2 linked regions of the Methanococcus maripaludis genome follow. The protein of the gene in region 2 interacts with the protein of the main gene of each other region in a pairwise test. Links are inferred from orthologs where the notes say so. Each region holds a gene or a part of one and is shown on either strand. Other genes may lie near its edges. The genes, in order: pscS and sepS.

Region 1 (3,159 bases), on a different replicon or contig from region 2:
CCGAAGTTATACTCGATGCAAAGAAAAAACACCCCTATGCAAAAGTTATCATTTATGTAAATACGCTTGCATCTGCAAAGGCGCTGGCTGATGCAACATGTACTTCTGCAAATGCAGATTTGGTGGTAAATTCTTTCGAAGAAGACGAGATATTATTTGGTCCAGACAATAATTTAGGGTATTTTGTATCAAGAAGGTCAGATAAAAAAATTATTCCAATGCCAAAGGGGGGACACTGCTATGTTCATAAAATGTTTACATTAGATGATGCAAAAGCAGTAAAAGAAAATTATCCTAATGCAGAGCTTTTAATCCACCCTGAAAGTAACCCTGAATTGCAGGAAATTGCAGATCATGTAATGAGTACTGGTGGGATGGTAAAACACGTTTTAAATTCAAAATGTGATGAATTTATTATTGGAACAGAATGTGATATGATATCAAGACTTAAAATAGATCTTAAAAAGGCGGGAAAATCAAAGAAGTTGATCCCCTTAAGAAAAGATGCTTTATGCACTTCCATGAAGAACATAACTTTAGAAAAAATAGAAAAATGTCTTATGGATGAAAACTATGAAGTAAAACTTGACGAAAAAATAATTGAAGATGCAAGAAAAGCAATCGAGAGAATGCTTTCAATTTAAATTTTTTTATTTTATTCTTCTTTTACGTAGTATTTTACCATTCCTTCAGTTTCATCGAATATTTCGGCTTCGTAGTACTGTATGTCTCCATTAGTATCGATTTTTACGTATACATGTTCTATATTTTTATACTGTTCATCAGTCTGTGCAATTTTTAGATTTAGCGCTTGTGAAAAAGATTCTCCTTCTCTTGAGTATTCAAAAATTATATTCTGTCCTTCAACAGTATAACCTTGATACCCTACACCGCCTTGATTAAATGTTACCCCCAAATATACATACTTTTCGGGAGTATCTGGTCCAAAAGAGAAATATGCTGCAACCGCAAGAATTAATAGCATAATTACTGGAAGTATATATTTAGAACTCATTAATTCACCTTAACTCGTTTATGATGGATTTCATACTATTTATTACATAATCAACTTGAACATTTGTTAATCCATAAACACTCATCTTGAATTCTTTTGTAACCCCTCTTCTGATTCCACCAATTCCTCTTTTTTTAAGTTCTTCATAAAAGAAAAAGCCTCTTCTTTTATCTTTCTCCGCAATTTTATCTAAAATCGGAGTTTCAAATCGTATAATATCGTGGTTTCTTGGTTTTTCTCCAATCTGGTTAAATCCGAGTGGTTCAAGTTCATTGACAACTTTTCTTGTTTTTTCAACTTCTAAATCCCACTTTTTAACCCTTTCAATCAGGTGTTCAAAGCTTGCCATCAAACTCAAAATTGGAATTCCTCTGCTTGTGCATCCAAGCATCTGGAGTTCTTTTACGACATTTACTTTTGAAGTTTCAAGCACTTCATCTTCGTATTTTTTATTTATTGAAAGAAGGCCGCAAGGGCCTGAAGCAGCCATACTTTTATGACCTGACGCTGCAATAAAGTCAACATTTAATTTTTTCCCATCAATCGGCATTCTTCCAGCAGAATATGCACAATTTAATAAAAATGGGTATCCTTTAGATTTTGCAATTTTTCCGACCTTTTCAACATCTGCAACGTTTCCGTAGTTTCCATCAACGTGAGTTAAAAGGATTAATCCGATATTTTTTTTAGAATCTTCGAGCAAATCAATTTTTTCAGCGTAGCTTTCAGGAATTACTCTAAATGTCGGATATTCCTCAATTTCAGTTTTTTCGTAGTTTAATTTCGCCCTTTCAAGTGCTACATATGAAGTATAGTGCGCGTTTCCATCTAAAACTACGTAATCTCCTTCTTTACAGATGGAATTCATAACCGCGTATTTACTCTCTCTTGCACCGTGTGTAGGTCTAGTTATGTCCATTCCTAAAAATTTAGACATATCTTCTAAAAATTCGTTTATCGGGGGAGTTTCTATCTGGTCAAGTCTTCCAGAACAGTAATCGCAGACACTGTATCCATCCCAGTATTCGTATATTATTTTTTTAGCTTCAGTTGGAATTATTCCTCCCCTCTGTATCGGATTTAAATTAATCATTTCTCTTTCAAGATTTCTCGTAATATTTTTGTATTTGTCAGTATTTATATCCATAAAATCACCAGTTCTCGCGTAATTTGATTATTTAAACTTAAGGTCAAGTACAACCTTTTCAAACCCTATTTTTTTAAGTTCTGTGTCTATTCGTTCTATTGAATCATTATCTATTATTTTTGCTGATTCTTCTTTTGTTATCTCAATAATTGCAATATTTTCAAGGTATCGAACCCTTAAATAACTTTCAATATGGAAGTTTGATTTTATAAACTCTTCTGCTAAATTCGATTTATTCATATTTTCTTCTGAAATCGGGGGTGATAAAATACGGGTGGCCATACAGGTGTCTTTTTTTGGAATATCAATTTTTAAATAGTTTGATAATTCAAAAATATCGCTTTTACTGAATTTTAAATCCGATAGGGGGGAAATTATATTTTCTTCGTGAAAAGCTTTTATTCCAGGCCGGTCTTCAAAAGTATCGTTGTAAATTGTTCCATCAACGATAATATCATAATTGAATTCATTTTTTATTTTTCTAAGTTCTTCTGCAATTCTTTTTTTACAGTTATAACATCGATTTTTCAAGTCTTTTGAAGTAATCTCATCTAAATAATCTATTTTTATGGTTTTTTGAGGTATATTGTATTTTTTAGCACGGTTTTCCGCTTTTTTTATTATATTTTCAGAAAAAAATCCATTGTCAATCGTTACTGCAAGTGTTTTTGTATTATCGCTTGCAATTTTTGAAACGAGGGTGCTGTCAACACCTCCGGAATATGCAACGATTACTTTTTTATTGTTGAGAAACTCTTTTAAAGAAGTATACTTTTCAAGCAGACCTTTTTCCATGTTTATCATTGCTTAAAACCCATTTCATCAATCATTTTTAAATCAGACTGAATATTTTGTCCATTTGTAGTCAAATAATTACCAATCATTAATCCGTCAAGTACATAAAGAGAATACTTCTGCATATCTTTTAAAACATGTTCTCTTCCACCGCATAGCCGTATTACTTTTTTAGGAAGTGCAATTCTTGCAATGCAGATTG
Region 2 (3,277 bases):
TTACAATGCTTGTAGCCCCATTAGTTCCATGTTCAGCACGATTTGTAATAATCGGGTTTTTGGCGGCAGTATTTTTCCCACAAAATGCAACATTGTTTACAATTTCAATAATCGGTATAACAATTCTGCTGATGATGCTGGTTTCGTACATTTTAGGAAAGCTAATTAAGGGCAAATCTGACGATTTAATTTTTGAGCTGCCCCCGTACAGAGTTCCGGATTGGAAAAATGTATTTAAAATGACGTGGCAAAAAGGTAAGGAATTTCTGAAAAAAGCAGGAACTGTAATTGCACTGGGGTCTGTTTTATTCTATGCACTCACAACATACCCAACTCCAGATTACAATTATGCAATGAGTATCGGAACTATAATAGAACCCTTAACTATGTTAATGGGTCTTGACGGAACTGCGGGATTATCACTTCTATTTGGAATATTTGCAAAAGAACTCGTAGTTTCAGTTTTAGAAATATCTTATTCGGGAAATATTCTGGAATATTTAACTCCTTTGAATGCATTTGTTCTTGCGCTCGTTTCAACGATATATATCCCGTGTGTTTCAGCAATTGCAGCACTATATCTTGAAACAAGGAGTTTAAAATGGACCGGGTTTGGTTTAGCATATAATTTAGGACTTGCAACAATTGTTGGAATTATTGTACATACTATGGGCAGGTTTTTTGGATTTTAAATTCAAAATTCAACAATTTTTTTATTTATCGAGTATACTCAGAAAAGAGGTATAATAATGAAAACTAATAATAAAATGGTAAATATTGATCAAAAAGCGGTTAATTTGTTGTTAAAAGCTCCTTTAATGGGTAGGGATGAATTAACCGATACTATATACGAACTTAGAAAAATGGCATACAAAAAATATGGAAAAAGAAATATAAAATCAGTAATTGATTGCTGGGCAAGTACTGCTTATTTTATATCTATGAAATCAATCTAAAATTTTTATTCAATTTTTACTTCGACGTTTAAAAAGACTGGTCCCCTAACATCGATTACTTTATTTTTACTCATTATTTGTTTTAATGCGATATCGTCGATTTTTAGGTTAATGTCGCTTAAACTTCTAACAATTGGGACTTTAACTTTGAATTCAGATGTATTTGTAACAATTGCTTCTTCTAATTTTGAAGTAAGTTTAAAGCAGAGCGCATCAATGTATCGAATACTGGTTGCAACTCCTTCAGATTTTCCTTTTTCTAAAAATTCTTTGAATTCTTCTTTTACTCCGTCAAAACTTTCAGGAATTCCAATTACATTTCCATCGTAAACGTATATTTCGTTTAAAATTGAAGGTCCGAGCAAGTTTTTACCTTCTTCTTTTTCAAAAATGTTTATTTTTACATTTTTCTTAGTTTTTCCAAACGAAAATGTTTTTTCAATTGTCAATTCACAAGGAGATTTTAAATCTTTGTTTTTAACGCACGAATCAATTAATTCTTTTGTTAAGTCGTAAATTTCATCCATTACTGGAACTTTATCGAGTTTTACCATTGAAGCGACAGCCCTGTCATCAAGTTTGTGTTCATAAAACTGCGGGTATACCATTTCACGGACATCTGCAAAGTTTCCAGAAATCATTGCAAGTCTTTCAACACCAAGTCCCAAGTTCATTACTGGCACATCTATTCCGTATTTGCTTAATGCAACTGGGGAATATACTCCAAATGTGGCAACTTCGAGCCATTCTTTTAATTTTGGGTGGTATGCGTAAACTTCAGTTTGAGTTTCAGGGGTGTAGTATTTACTTTTCTTTTCATCAGGAATGAATTTAAAGTTTGTAAACCCAAACTGTGATAATAAACCTTCTGCGATTGCTTTTCCATCGTTAATATCCACGCCTTCACCTGCAATTGCACAGGATGCGGAATGGTATGTCATCAGGTGGCTTTTATCTTCTTTCTGTTCCCTTCTAAAACATCTATCAATTGAAAAGAGTTTAAATGGAAGCGGTTTTTTGTTCATGAGGTCTGAAACAGTAAGGAACCATCCTGAAGTCATATGGCTTCGTAAAGTTAATTTTGAAGAAACTGCTGTTAAATCCTTAAATTCAGGGAAAACTTCTTCTAAAATTTTTAAACCCATCTCGCTTGAAATTTCAAGAGCATTTGAAATTTCTAAAACTAAATCGTCACCGTCAAGTGTTCCTTTTTTGTATCCGTGAAGTATTTTTTGCAAACTTTCTTTGTGTTCAGAAACTTTAATTCCAAGTTTTTCAATCTGTGAAATTTTTTCATCGCTCAATCCAACATCAGGTCGTGGAAGTCCCGCTAAATAAAAGCATCTGTCCAAAACTGCCATAGCTTCAGGGCCGAACTGTTTATAAATATCTCTTTCATCAACAATTACTGGATTTATATATTCTTCAAAACCCATTCTAAGGTATGCCTGTCTTAAATTTTCTATAGTGTCATTTACAGGATGTGTTTTTCCAAAAACTGGTTTTATTCTCGGGTAACTTTCGTTTACCTTTTTAGCTTTTATAAGGTCTTTAGTTTCAATCCATGCTTTTTCAAAGTCCTTATTAGCCATTTCAATGATTTCTTCTCTTTTAAACATTATTATCACTAAATTTCTAAATTTTATGATTGAAATGTAATCTTTATATCATAATTAGTTGCTTATATTATATATTAATTAATTGGGGTGAGGTTATGGCAAATTTTTTGGCTAAGTACTTTGGGTTTGAAGAACACAACACAAACTTCAAAGTAGAGACCATGGCAGGGGTTACAACGTTCATGACCATGGCATATATCATATTTGTAAATCCGTCAATTTTGAGTCTAGCGGGGATGGACTTTGGAGCAGTAATGGTTGCAACATGTATATCCGCTGCACTCGGTACTTTTATAATGGGCGTTTATGCTAAATATCCGTTTGCACTTGCACCAGGAATGGGTTTAAACGCATTTTTTACATTTGGTGTGGTAATGGGCATGGGCCTAAGTTGGCAGACTGCTCTTGGTGCTGTTTTTATTTCTGGTATTTTATTTATTTTGTTAACATTAACTAAAATTAGAACGTGGATATTTGATGCAATACCTGACGCTTTAAAATACGGTACTGCTGTTGGTATCGGGTTATTTATTGCATTTATTGGTTTAAAATCTGCGGGAGTTATCGTTGCAAACGAAGCTACCCTGGTGGGTCTTGGAAACGTGCTTTCACCTGCAACATTCTTAGCACTCTTTGGATTATTTGCAACCGCTGCAATGATGGCTAGAAAAGTAACGGGTGCAATTCTATGGGGTATTATCT

Evidence for each region.
Region 1: the proteins of sepS (region 2) and pscS interact in binary tests that used the Methanocaldococcus jannaschii proteins (3 or more experiments, as listed by UniProt). The link is inferred for Methanococcus maripaludis from one-to-one orthologs.

What each region holds. Positions count from the first base shown.
Region 1 is NZ_JACDUL010000001.1:66,945-70,103, reverse strand. What follows is about bases 92-2,908. They hold pscS (O-phospho-L-seryl-tRNA:Cys-tRNA synthase), read right to left. Parts: upstream 2,163-2,908; coding sequence 1,020-2,162; downstream 92-1,019. Other genes in these bases: larE (ATP-dependent sacrificial sulfur transferase LarE), read right to left, coding at 2,190-2,908; HNP90_RS00335 (hypothetical protein), read right to left, coding at 656-1,015; nadA (quinolinate synthase NadA), read left to right, coding at 92-644. In the rest of the region: more of nadA, read left to right, coding at 1-91; more of larE, read right to left, coding at 2,909-2,966; biotin synthase BioB, read right to left, coding at 2,963-3,159. UniProt on the Methanocaldococcus jannaschii protein: Converts O-phospho-L-seryl-tRNA(Cys) (Sep-tRNA(Cys)) to L-cysteinyl-tRNA(Cys) (Cys-tRNA(Cys)).
Region 2 is NZ_JACDUL010000004.1:50,441-53,717, reverse strand. Bases 269-3,203 are described here. They hold sepS (O-phosphoserine--tRNA ligase), read right to left. Parts: upstream 2,576-3,203; coding sequence 962-2,575; downstream 269-961. Other genes in these bases: HNP90_RS07815 (NCS2 family permease), read left to right, coding at 2,671-3,203; HNP90_RS07825 (hypothetical protein), read left to right, coding at 750-956; feoB (ferrous iron transport protein B), read left to right, coding at 269-692. Also shown: more of feoB, read left to right, coding at 1-268; more of HNP90_RS07815, read left to right, coding at 3,204-3,277. UniProt on the Methanocaldococcus jannaschii protein: Catalyzes the attachment of O-phosphoserine (Sep) to tRNA(Cys).